DNA from 4 places in the Azospirillum sp. HJ39 genome. Region 2 is predicted to be linked to each of the others. Evidence: predicted binding sites of a transcription regulator. Region 2 holds the regulator's gene; each other region holds the start of a gene.

Region 1 (3,186 bases), on a different replicon from region 2:
CGCGCACCCGGCCGGGCATCAGCCGGGCCGAGGGCACCACCACATGCACCGGCAGCGGTGCCGGCTCGGCGTGCGGCATCAGCCGCACCAGCGTCCCGGCGGCGATGTCGTCGGCAACCTGATAGGACAGCGGACGCGCGATGCCGTGCCCGTCGCGCGCGGCGAGCAGGGCCGAGTCGATGTGGCTGACGGCAAGGCGCGGCGCGACCCTGACCAGCCGCTCCCGCCCATCGATCAGAAAGCGCCATTCCGGCGATCCGGAGCGGCCCGTCGAGACGATGACGTCGTGGGCGGCCAGATCCTCCGGCGTTTCGGGAGTGCCGCGCCGCGCCAGATAGGCGGGGCTGGCAACGAGATGACGCCCGACCTGCCCGACCCGCCGGGCGACCAGACCGGAATCGGGAAGCGGGCCGATGCGGATCGCCACGTCCAGCTCCTCCTCGATCAGGTCGAGGTTGCCGTCGGACAGCACCAGCTCGATCCGGATGTCGGGCAGGGCACGCATGAAGTCGAGGACCAGCGGCGTCACATGCTCGCGCCCGAACATCACCGGCGCGGTGATGCGCAGCCGCCCGCGCAGCGGCCGGTCGGTGCCGGTGGCGGCCAGCGCCTCGTCATAGTCGGCCAGCAGCCGGCGCGCCTGCTCCGCCAGCCGCCGCCCGGCATCGGTCGGGGCGAGATTGCGGGTGGTCCGCTCGATCAGCCGCAGGCCCAGCCGCTCCTCCAGCCCCGACAGGGCGCGGGTGACGACAGGTGCGGAGCGGCGCAGCCGCTTGGCGGCGGCGGCAAGGCTGCCGGTCTCCAGGATCGCAACGAAGATCGCCAGTTCGTCCAGCCGGTCCACGATTCTTCCAGTTTCCGAAAGAGTTCCTTGCGATCAAAGCGCATTCCTGCCGAACCGCGCAAGTGGTTGTCTTGCACGCATCGACCGCCCAAGACAACGGAGAACCAGCCGGTGACCACCCCAGCCATCACGCTCTACGGAACGCCGCTGTCCGGCCATGTCCACCGGGTCGAAGCCTTCCTGAACATCCTCGGCCTGCCATTCCGCTATGTCGACGCGAATGCCGAGCTGCAGAAATCCGATGGATTCCTCGCCCTCAATCCGCTTGGACAGATCCCGGTTCTTGTCGATGGCGAGCTGGCCCTGGCGGATTCGACCGCGATCCTGGTCTACCTCGCCAGCCGGTACGACGGCAGCGGCCTGTGGAGCCCGAAGGCACCGGAGGAGGCCGCACAGGTCCAGCGCTGGCTGTCGATCGCATCGGCCGAACTGCGCTTCGGACCGGCGCGGGCACGCTTCCTGACCCTGTGGGGCGGAACCACCTCCTACGCCGACGCGCATGCGCTCGCCGAACGGATCCTGCGCTTCATGGACGGGCATCTGGCAAACCGGGACTGGCTGGCGGCGGAGCGGCCGACCATCGCCGACCTCGCCTGCTACGCCTATGTCGCCCGTGCACCGGAAGGCGGGGTGCCGCTCGATCCATACCCCGCCGTGCGGCGCTGGCTCGAACGGGTGGAGGCGATCCCGCGGTGCACGCCGATGCCGCGCAGCCCCGCCCCCGAACCGGCCTGAGCCGAACCGGTGCCCGGACAGCTTGACGCAAGCGACGTTTTGTTACTGACGCAAGCGTCACGGCACCATCGCCAAGCGCCCTGAACTGTGGTTCGATGACGGTTCCATGACACTTGATCGATGGGTGTGTCGATGCGCAAATCCGCCTGTTCCGGGCGCTGGTCGCTGCTGTCCGGTGCGGTTGTCCTCTCCCTTCTGGCCGGTCCCGCTCTGGCGGCGGATCCGGCTCCCCAAGGCCCGGTGCCGCAGAACGACCTGCTGAACGCCGAGCTGTGGATGCAGCGCTCGGTCGAATACAAGGCGAATGCGCTGGCGGTCTATGCGCTGGGCAGGATCCAGCTGGACAAGGCGCTGGCCGACAAGACCTGGACCGCGGCGACCGAGCAGACCGGCGCTTACCAGGACCTGCCGCCGGCGGTGGTGCTGGACCTGGACGAGACGGCGATGGACAACTCGGCCTATCAGGCCGGCCTCGTGACCACCGGCACCGACTTCTCGCCCAAGAGCTGGGATGGCTGGGTGAAGGCGGAGAAGGCGACCGCGGTGCCGGGCGCCGTGGAGTTCACGCACTATGCCGAATCGAAGGGCGTCAAGGTCTTCTACGTGACCAACCGCAGCGCCGACCAGGAGGAGCCGACCCGCCGCAACGCGCAGGCGCTGGGCTTCCCGATGGGCGGCAACGTCGATACCTTCCTGATGTCCAAGGAAAAGCCGGACTGGGGATCGGCGAAAAGCACGCGGCGCGCGGCCATCGCCAAGGATTACCGGATCGTCCTGCTGTTCGGCGACAATTTCGGCGACTTCACCGACGCCTACAACGGCAGCGAGGCGGACCGGCTGAAGGCCTACGAGGCGGCGAAGGAGCATTTCGGGCGCGACTGGCTGATGCTGGCCAATCCCGGCTACGGCTCGTTCGAGAGCGCGCCCTACAGCCATAATTTCAAGCTGTCGGCGGACGAGAAGCGGGCAAAGAAGATCGGCGCGCTGGAACCCTGGGCGCCGGCCCAGTAAGGCGGCCCAGCAAGGTGGATGATCGGTGCGCCGGGCTCAGAAAAGCAGGCGCACCGCCTGCACGATGACAACCCACGGCGCACCGATCATCACCGCCCAGACGGCCACCCGCGGAAGCCCGCGCATCTTGCGGATCTTCGGCTCGGCGGAGGGGGCGGCTTCGAAAGAGGCGGCGTTGTAGATCGACATGGCCTGTGGCTCCGGGAGCGGGATGGCGTTGACGTCATCATGAGGTTACGATCCTTAACGACTGTTAAAGAGCCCGGGACTTGAGGCAGGCACTTGCGATGTACCGCCGTGGATAAGGCATACCTCGAATGTACAGGTCGCTGCATTCAAACCGGTCCGGCACCAAACCTCTACCACTTTCGCGCAAGACTGCCTGAACTCGGAAGGCCGATGTTTTTTACTTCGGTATCGGCAAGCCGCGGCGGCGCGTGACAAAGCCGTAATATTGCCACGAAATCAAACGCACGCGATTGTAGGCGTATCGAGAAATAGATACGAATCAGGGATTTAACCGCTTTCCCCGCCGGAATCCGGACAAGATGCCGCAAGTTTCCTCAACCCATGCGGATTGACTCGACGCCATCTTT
Region 2 (3,186 bases):
TGCAGACGGTGCTGCACCATGTGCTGCCGCTGGCGATGCCCGGCATCCTGACCGGCACCATCATCGGCATGGCCCGCGCGCTGGGCGAGACGGCGCCCCTGCTGATGATCGGCATGGTCGCCTTCATCGTCGACGTGCCGCACGGCCTGACCGACAGCGCCACGGTGCTGCCGGTACAGATTTACATGTGGGCCGACAGCCCCGAACGTGCCTTCACCGAGCGCACCTCGGCGGCAATCCTGATCCTGCTCGGCGTCCTGATCCTGCTGAACGGGGCGGCCGTCGTCCTGCGCAAGCTTTTCGAGAGGCGGTGGTGAGCGTCATGAGCATCCAGACCCAACTGAAGCTGCGGCCCCGCGCCGACCGGCGCAGCGGCGGTGCCACCGCCAGCAAGATGACGGCAAGCGGGGTGAAGGTGTTCTACGGCGCCAAGCAGGCGCTGAAGGGCATCGACCTCGACATCCAGGAGAACCGGGTGCTGTCGCTGATCGGCCCGTCCGGCTGCGGCAAGTCGACCTTCCTGCGCTGCCTGAACCGGATGAACGACACCGTCGAGGGCTGCCGGGTCGAGGGGCGGATCGCGCTGGACGGCGAGGACGTCTATGGCAAGGCCGTCGATGCGGTGCAGCTGCGCGCCCGCGTCGGCATGGTGTTCCAGAAGCCCAACCCCTTCCCGAAATCGATCTACGACAACATCGCCTACGGTCCGCGCATCCACGGCCTGGCGTCCGGCCGCGACGAGCTGGACGAGGTGGTGCAGACCTCGCTGAAGCGCGCCGGCCTGTGGGGCGAGGTGAAGGACCGCCTGCGCGAACCCGGCACCAGCCTGTCGGGCGGCCAGCAGCAACGGCTGTGCATCGCCCGCGCCATCGCCGTCAGCCCCGAGGTGATCCTGATGGACGAGCCCTGTTCGGCGCTCGATCCCATCGCGACCGCCCATATCGAGGAGCTGATCGACGAGCTGCGGGCCAACTACACCATCGTCATCGTCACCCACAACATGCAGCAGGCCGCCCGCGTGTCGCAGCGCACCGCCTTCTTCCATCTCGGCGAGATGGTGGAGTGCGACGACACCGAGGAAATCTTCACCAACCCGCGCGACGAGCGCACCCAGGGCTACATCACCGGCCGCTATGGCTGACCCTGCCGACGCCTCCGCCCCATCCCTCCCTGTTGAAAAGGCTGTGCCATGCCGGTTAACGTCGAGACGCGCGCTGTGAACGGAGCCTCCATGAATGCGGCCCTCAAGCCGCTCGTCCTGATCGTCGAGGACGAGGCCGATATCCTGACGCTGCTGAAGTACAACCTGGAAAAGGAAGGCTTCCGCGTCGCCACCGCCAGCGACGGCGAGGAGGCCCTGCTGGCCGCCGGCGAACAGACGCCGCACATCGTGCTGCTGGACTGGATGCTGCCGCTGATGAGCGGGCTGGAGGTCTGCCGCCAGCTGCGCCGCAACGCCAAGACCCGCGACATCCCGATCATCATGCTGACCGCCCGCGGCGAGGAGGGCGACCGGGTGCGCGGCCTGAACTCCGGCGCCGACGACTACATCACCAAGCCCTTCTCGCCGACCGAGCTGGTGGCCCGCATGCGTGCGGTGCTGCGCCGCGCCTCCCCCGGCATGACCGACGAGGTACTGACCTTCGCTGACGTGACCATGGATCTGGCCGCCCACCGCGTCCGCCGGAACAGCCGTGACGTACATCTCGGCCCGACCGAATTCCGCCTGCTGCGCCATTTCATGCAGCATCCCGGCCGCGTCTTCTCACGCGAGCAGCTGCTCGATCTGGTGTGGGGCCACGACGTGTACGTCGAGCCGCGTACGGTCGACGTACACATCCGCCGCCTGCGCAAGGCGATGAACGAAGAGGACGAGCTGGACCTGATCCGCACCGTACGTTCGGCGGGGTACGCGCTGGATACGAAGTCGATGTGAGGAGAGGTTAGACTCCCACCTATCCTCCCCCACTGAGTGGGGGAGGGATTGCCGCCACACACTGACAAAGGTCCAATCCCCTCCCCCGCCCAGCGGGGGAGGTCAGGGTGGGGGCCGATGTCCCCTGACATCTCCCACCGGGCAGCGCTACACTGCCGCTCATGATCCTGCTCTTCACCGACTTCGGCCTCAGCGGCCCCTACACCGGCCAGATGAAAGCGGTGGTGGCGCAGCAGGCACCCGGTGTCCCCGTGATCGACCTGTTCGCCGACGCACCAGCCTTCGACCCGCAGCTGTCCGCCTATCTGCTTGCCGCCTACGCTCCGGCCTTCCCTGCCGGAAGCGTCTTCCTCTGCGTCGTCGATCCCGGCGTCGGGACCGACCGGCGGCCGGTGATGGTGGAGGCCGACGGGCGCTGGTTCGTCGGGCCGGATAACGGACTGTTCGCCCTGCTGGCCCGCCGCGCAACGTCGCTGAACGCCTGGACCATCGACTGGATTCCGGATCGGCTCTCCGCCAGCTTCCACGGCCGCGACCTGTTCGCCCCGGTTTCCGCTGCGCTGGCGACCGGCCGGACGGTGGAGCGCAGCCCGCTGCCGGGCGCGGCCATCGACCGGCCCGGCTGGCCGGACGAGCTGGCGCGCATCGTCTATGTCGATGTCTACGGCAATGGCATGACCGGGATGCGGGCCGGCGCCCTGGCCGCCGATGCGGTGCTGACCGTCGCCGGAACCCGCATCGCCCGTGCCGGCACCTTCGGGGCGGTCGGGCCGGGAGAGGCGCTGTGGTACGAAAACTCGAACGGGCTGGTCGAGATCGCGGTCAATTGCGGGCGTGCCGACCGGGTGCTCGGACTCCAGGTCGGCGATGAAGTGACGGTCGACTCGTGAAGCCGGCGCCCTGAAAACGAAACCGCCCGGAAGCGGTGGCTTCCGGGCGGCGGCTTGTCAGATAGGCTGATGTCCGATGCAGTGACGGTCCGAAGGCAACCCCGGACCCCGAGCGACGGTCCTCGGGGTTAGTCGTTGTTGCGCTGGCCCAGGAACTGCAGCAGGAACTGGAACAGGTTGATGAAGTCCAGGTACAGCGTCAGGGCGCCCATCAGGGCGAGCTTGCCGGTGCTTTCGTGATCGTAGCCCTCGGCGTAGCTTTCCTTGATCGACTGGGTGTCGTAGGCGGTCAGGCCGGTGAAGATCAGCACGCCGATGGCCGAGATCGCGAAATGCAGGGCCGGCGACTGGAAGAAGATG
Region 3 (3,186 bases), 1.5 Mb from region 2:
CGCGGATCGGCCGGCAACGGATTGGCCAGCAACGGCTCCAGGGCGCCGGACATCAGCACGTCCCAGCCGCGCGCCGGGCCCAGCCGCTTGGCCAGCGCCCGGCTCTCCTCCACCAGCCGGTCGGCGTCCGGCGAGGCGACCAGCGGGGCGAAGAACCGGTGGGCGATGCGCAGCCGGCGCAGCGCGATGCGCATGCGGTGCAACCCCTCGACGTGGGCACCGCCGAGCGCGCAGGCCTCGTTGGCGAGGAATTGGCGGAGCGCCTGGCGCAGGATGTGGCGGTAGGCCTCCGCCACCGTGGTCAGCGGCGACAGGCCGAGCGCCTCGGCCTCAACCGGTCCCGGCGCCCTGCCGGTCACCAGCCGCAACCCGGCCTCCGCCTTGCTTTCGGTGCCGATGCGCATGGGCACCGCGTTCTGCAGGGTGAGGGCGAGATCGAACAGGCTGGCCACCTTGCCGGCCTTCAACTCCAGCTCCACCTCGCTCAGGGGCAGCGATTGGCCGCCGGCATAGACGCCGCCGTCGTCGACCGCCAGTTCGACTGCGGTCAGCGGATCGGGGCGGACCAGCAGGGTGGTGCGGCGGAAATCGGTGACGAACAGGCAGTCGAGCGCGTCGAGGGCCGCTGCCGGCACCAGCCCGGCCACGGCGGGATCGGCCAGCAGGCTGCGTTCCACAGCCTCGCCCGCCACCGGCCAATCCCACTCCCGCCGCACCGCGACCGCCGCCGAATCGCCGGGGCTGGCGCTGTTGACGGTCTTCAGCGTCTGGACGAAGCGGTCGCCCTCCTGCCGCACCCGCAACGCCACGCCGTTGGCGGCCAGCCGCAGGTCGGGCGTGTCGAAATAGGCGGTGCGCAGCCGCTGCGTCACCGGCGGGCCGTCGGCCAGCGCCAGCACCGCCGGCAGCGCCGTCACCCGCGCCAGATCGGCCGGGGCGGCGTGGAGCTTCAGTTCCACTTCGCGAAAACCCGCGCTCGATGGCTGGGTGTCGGCACCGGCGGACGGGCCAGCGGGCGGGGCGACGGGCGGAATGGCGGGTGACAAGGCTGTGCGTCCTCCCGAATCCGGCCGGAGCGGCCTGGAATGAACCGGTCTGGAACGAACCGGTGGACCCGTGGATACTCCAACCTCCGCCGCAGGTTAAGAGAGTTTACGCGGTTGCACAAAATCCGCCAGCCGGCCGGCCCCCAGTTCCAGGTCGGCCCAGTGCAGCGTCTCGAACACCAGAACGGCGCAGGCGGCAGTCGGGAACTTGTCGGTCAGTGCATGGCGCAACCCATGGTCGCCGCTGCCGGTCAGCGCGTTGGCCAGCTCGTGCAGGTCCGGGTTGTGGGCCACCAGCATCAGCCCGGTCGCCGTGTCCGGCGTGTCGCGCAGCCGCTCCAGCAGGGTGCGTGCGCCGCAGAGATACAGGCCGCGCTCATGCTCGACCGGCGGGTAGGGCGCGCCCATCGCCGCCATCGTCCGCTTGCGCGTCTCCACCGCCCGGGCGGCGGTCGAACACAGGACGAGGTCGATGCGGGCATGGTGCCGCGCCAGATAGGCGCCGACCTGCGCCGCCGCCCGCTCGCCGCGGGCGTTGAGGGGGCGGTCGTGGTCGGCCAGCGACGGATCGTCCCAGGCGGATTTGGCATGACGCAACAGAAACAACGTCTTCATGGCGGCAGGATCGGTCCGGAAGGGGCGGGGGACGGAAAACGGCTCGGCAGATCGCCGATTGGGAGTCCTGAAACCGTAACGCATATGGGATACTCTGTCTGCCCACCATATAAGGGCAGCCGGCGGCACGAAGCCGCCGGCTCTAGACCTTCGGGGCCCCAAGATTTCAGAGGTTGACGTGACCCATCTCCAGGAACTCGAGTCGGTCGGCATCGAGCCGAACGCCCCGGAACGCTTCATCAATCGGGAGCTGTCGTGGCTGGCCTTCAACCAGCGCGTCCTGGACGAGGCCGCCAACCCGAACCATCCGTTGCTGGAGCGGCTGCGGTTCCTGTCGATCTCCGCCAGCAACCTGGACGAATTCTACATGGTCCGCGTCGCCGGCCTGAAAGGGCAGGTGGCCGCGGGCGTGAAGGCGCCCAGCCCGGAGAACCTGACGCCCGCCCAGCAGCTGGCCGCGGTCAAGCAGCGGATCGCCACGCTGATGGACAGCCAGCAGACCATGTGGCGCTCGCTGAGGGGCGAGTTGCGCGAGGCCGGCATCACTGTGGCCGATCCCGCCGACCTCAGCGACGGGGAAAAGGACTGGCTGGAAGCCCGGTTCCTCGACGACATCTTCCCGATCCTGACCCCCATCGCGGTCGACCCGGCCCACCCCTTCCCGTTCCTGCCCAATCTCGGATTCTCGCTGGCGCTGCAACTGCATGACCCGGTCAAGGGCCGGCACATCGACGCGCTGGTGCCGCTGCCCTCGCAGCTGGATCGATTCCTGCGCCTGCCGGGCTCGGACATCCGCTTCATCCAGCTGGAAAAGGTGGTGATGCTGTTCATCGACCGCCTGTTCCCGCCCTTCCAGGTCAAGGCCCACGGCGTCTTCCGCGTCCTGCGCGACAGCGAGATGGAGATCGAGGAGGAGGCGGAGGATCTGGTCCGCACCTTCGAAAGCGCGCTGAAGCGTCGCCGCCGCGGCAGCGTCATCCGGCTCGCCACCGACAGCGGCATGGCCCCCGACCTGCGCGAATTCCTGCGCCACGAGTTGAACGTCGCATCAGACGACGTCTTCATCCTGGACGGGCTGATCGGCCTGACCGACACCAAGCAGCTGATCGTCGACGAGCGGCCGGATCTGGTCTTCCGCCCCTTCAACGCCCGTTTCCCCGAGCGGATCCGCGATTTCGGCGGCGACTGCTTCGCGGCCATCCGCCACAAGGACATCGTCGTCCACCACCCCTACGAGTCCTTCGACGTGGTGGTGCAGTTCATCCGGCAGGCGGCGCGTGACCCGCAGGTCGTCGCCATCAAGCAGACGCTCTACCGCACCAGCAAGGACAGCCCGATCGTCGCCGCGTTGATCGAGGCGGCCGAGGCCGGCAAGTCGGTGACGGCGCTGGTCGAGCTGAAGGCCCGCTTCGACGAGGAGGCCAACATCCGCTGGGCGCGCGACCTGGAGCGCGCCGGTGCCCAGGTGGTCTACGGCTTCGTCGACCTGAAGACCCACGCCAAGGTGTCGCTGGTGGTGCGGCGC
Region 4 (3,186 bases), on a different replicon from region 2:
GATGATGACCCAGAAGGGAACGTGGAAGCTGTCGCCCAGCATGCCCTGGCTGAACAGCAGAACGGCGATGATGCCCATCGTCTTCTGCGCGTCGTTGCCGCCATGGCCCAGGCTGTAGAGCGCCGCCGAGACCAGCTGGAGATGGCGGAACTGCCGGTCGACCGCGAAGGGCGGGGCGCGGCGCAGCAGCCAGGACACCACCAGCATCAGCAGCAGTGCCAGCAGCAGGCCGATGCCCGGCGACAGCACGATGGCGACCGCGGTCTTGGTGAAGCCGCTGGCGATGATGGCGCCGAGCCCCGCCTTGGCGATGCCGGCCCCGGCGATGCCGCCGACCAGCGCATGGGACGAGGAGGAGGGCAGCCCAAGCCACCAGGTGATCAGGTTCCAGCCGATGGCGCCGATCAGCGCCGCCAGGATCACCGCCGGGTCCATCACCAGCGGATCGACCAGCCCGGTGCCGACCGTGGTGGCGACATGCAGGCCGAAGAACAGGAAGGCGATGAAATTGAAGAAGGCCGCCCACAGGACGGCCAGCTTGGGGGACAGCACGCGGGTCGACACCACGGTGGCGATGGAGTTCGCCGCGTCGTGCAGTCCGTTGATGAAGTCGAAGGCGAGCGCGACGAAGACGATGACGACGATCGCCGGCAGACCGAGTTGCAGGGCCTCCATTACCGCCGCCTCACACCTGGTCGAGCGTGATGCCCGCGACCAGGTCGCCGACGTCGTCGCACCGGTCGGTCACCGCCTCCAGCATCTCATACAGTTCGCGCCGGCCGAGGAAGGCGATCATGTCCGGCTTCTCCGCGATCAGCGCCTTCAGCGCATCGCGCAGCACGTCGTCGGCCTCGTCCTCCAGGTCGGACAGCCGGCCGCAGAGATGGTCGATCCGCTCCGCGTTGCGGGCGATGGCGCCCAGCAGCGGCATCAGCTCCACCAGAACGTCCGCCTGCTGGCGGATCAGCGCGACGAAACGCCGCATCGGCTCGTCGAAATCCTCGACGCCATAGAGGCCGGCATGGCGCGGCACCTCGTCCATCAGGTCGATGGCGTCGTCCAGCGCGTTGATCAGCGACAGGATGTCCGAGCGGTCGAAGGGGGTGATGAAGGCGCGGTGCAGGTCGCGCCCGGCATCCTTGGCGATGCGGTCGGCGTCCTTCTCCACCCGCTTCAGCGCCGCGACCTTCTGCGGACGCTCGTCCGGCGCGGACTCCATCACCGCTTCCAATGCGATGGCGGCTGCGGCGATGTGGCGGGCCTGCTCGACGAACTGGTCGACGAAGCGTTCCTCCTTCGGCATCAGCGAACGGAATGCGCGCAGCAGCATGGGACGGTGTCTCGCGTGGACTGTACGAAATTTCGGCTGCTCTTAGCACGCTTCGCCGGGCAGTGCAGCGGCGGCATGTCATGTAAATGCCATGAAACAGTCATCTGGTAACAAAATCGCCACAGGTCGTTGCCTGGTGCCGCGTTTTCCGGCACCGGCGGAACGGGTCCGCTCCGGGCGCTCCGCCATGGAAAGCACGGCCGCGCCACCCCAAATCCCAGCCGGATATCCGCCGGATCTCCGCCTACCGGCCCCACCCGACCGCAGGTTCCCCCGCAATGACGTGCCCGCCCCTTCCGCTACGCCGCCTTGCCTTGCCGGCTCTGCTGCCGGCCCTCTTGCTGGCCCCCCTGCTGGCAGCGGCACCGCTGCACGCCCAGACGGCCGGCGATGCCGCCGCCGGACGCTGCAGCCCCACCGTCTCGGCCGCGCTCGGCACCTGGGACGCCGGTCTTGCGACCGCTGAGCTGTTCGGCGAAAAGGCGGTGGCGCTCGCCCGTGAGAAGGGACGGGAGTATCTGCTGCCGCTGCTGGGCATCGACCCCAAGACGGCACAGCCCGATGCCAACGGCAGCGGCACCACCGACGACGTCGGCCGCGCGCTGGAGGAAAGCCGCGACGACCCCGAACGCCGCGCCGCACTCTGTGCCGCCATCACCCGCGCCGCCGACGAGGCGAAGACCACCGCCGGCGCCGGCCTCGACGCGCTGAGGCGCGCGCTCGACAACTGGCAGCTGACCCCGGCGCCGGCCACGCCCCCCGCCGCACCGGCTCCGGCACCCTCCAAGCCGGACGGGCTGATCCGGACCTGAGCCGGCCCAGCCCCCTCCGATGTGCAAAACCGCATCCCGCGCAAGAGGGGATTGCCGCGTGAGCCGGCCGGAATTTGCCGCGTCTGCCCCGCGAAACGGTCACAGGCGGAATAAACCGGTCCACCCTATGTTTACGCCCGCAGAGGCCGCCCGCGTCACGCCCCTTCTCCAGGGGCGCCGCGGGTCGAAGGGCCACCATGCGGCGGAACTGCCGGAACGCCCGTCGTGATACGAATGTCCATTTGTCACAGACGAACGTCATAGGCACCGTTGTAGCGGCCGGTCCGAAGGTCTAATCTGTCAGTGTCCCCAACCAATTCCCGAACATGGGAAGGTGCCATCCATGAATCTGAACAGTCTGGCCAGCGACATGGTGAATACCGCTCTGGCCTGTGAAAAGGCGCTCCCCGGTAGGGCGAACGCCGACGAACACGATCTCGCCCGGCACATCCTGGTCGAACCCGACCACGCCTGGCACGTTTGCGAGACCTATGCCCGCGCCGTGCGAATCCCGGTCGAACAGCTCCCGGTCAGCCAGCTGCGCGGTCTCATCAGCGACATTGTCCTGTCGAAGCTTCCCCGTTACGACTGAGTTTCTCGATCCCAGGGCCGGCCCCGTATCCGGCCGACGGCCGGAACGATCCGGGTTCTTCAAATCCCGCCAATCCCTGTTCCGTGGTGCCACCATGGCGATCGAGCTTCATTCCTTCACCGTAACGCTGGCCGTCGCGGATGCGACCGGATGCGCCAGTGCCGCCGAACACCGTGCCCGCGTCTGGAAGGCCGTGTCCGACCTGTCCGCCGCCGTCCGCAATGCCGGCATGGCGACCGAGGCCCGGTTCCGCGGCCAGGACCGCCAGGGCCATGTCCTGTTCGAGGCGACCGACACCGGTGCCGCCTTCCTGCGCGCCCTGCCCGCCATCGCCCGCGTCGACGACGCCCGCATGAATGGCGGACGCGTGCAGCTCCGTCACTGACGGAACCTCCGCCCGGCGCATGAAAAAGGCCCGCCGCTCCGATACGGGGCGGCGGGCCTTTCGTCGT

The links. The regulator PhoB, encoded in region 2, activates phosphate uptake and scavenging genes when phosphate is short. The targets are predictions, from matches to a motif close to TNTCATAAAACTGTCA.
Region 1: a site for PhoB is predicted at 1,676-1,691, ahead of ABMY26_RS28715 (5'-nucleotidase, lipoprotein e(P4) family). Genes of this name have one in related genera too.
Region 3: a site for PhoB is predicted at 1,725-1,740, ahead of ABMY26_RS20785 (RNA degradosome polyphosphate kinase). Genes of this name have one in related genera too.
Region 4: a site for PhoB is predicted at 1,418-1,433, ahead of ABMY26_RS34515 (DUF47 domain-containing protein). Genes of this name have one in related genera too.

The regions. Positions count from the first base shown of each region.
Region 1 covers NZ_CP167912.1:244,599-247,784, reverse strand. Annotated here, with positions in the region: gene ABMY26_RS28725 (LysR family transcriptional regulator) at 1-844, opposite strand, end outside; gene ABMY26_RS28720 (glutathione S-transferase family protein) at 956-1,579, shown strand; gene ABMY26_RS28715 (5'-nucleotidase, lipoprotein e(P4) family) at 1,712-2,590, shown strand; gene ABMY26_RS28710 (hypothetical protein) at 2,627-2,779, opposite strand.
Region 2 covers NZ_CP167911.1:131,190-134,375, forward strand. Annotated here, with positions in the region: gene pstA (phosphate ABC transporter permease PstA) at 1-317, shown strand, start outside; gene pstB (phosphate ABC transporter ATP-binding protein PstB) at 323-1,141, shown strand; gene phoB (phosphate regulon transcriptional regulator PhoB) at 1,232-1,936, shown strand; gene ABMY26_RS14105 (S-adenosyl-l-methionine hydroxide adenosyltransferase family protein) at 2,098-2,826, shown strand; gene ABMY26_RS14110 (Bax inhibitor-1/YccA family protein) at 2,955-3,186, opposite strand, start outside.
Region 3 covers NZ_CP167911.1:1,593,461-1,596,646, forward strand. Annotated here, with positions in the region: gene ABMY26_RS20775 (CHAD domain-containing protein) at 1-959, opposite strand, end outside; gene ABMY26_RS20780 (histidine phosphatase family protein) at 1,143-1,661, opposite strand; gene ABMY26_RS20785 (RNA degradosome polyphosphate kinase) at 1,840-3,186, shown strand, end outside.
Region 4 covers NZ_CP167913.1:666,289-669,474, reverse strand. Annotated here, with positions in the region: gene ABMY26_RS34520 (anion permease) at 1-675, opposite strand, end outside; gene ABMY26_RS34515 (DUF47 domain-containing protein) at 686-1,330, opposite strand; gene ABMY26_RS34510 (hypothetical protein) at 1,609-2,142, shown strand; gene ABMY26_RS34505 (hypothetical protein) at 2,486-2,734, shown strand; gene ABMY26_RS34500 (hypothetical protein) at 2,829-3,119, shown strand.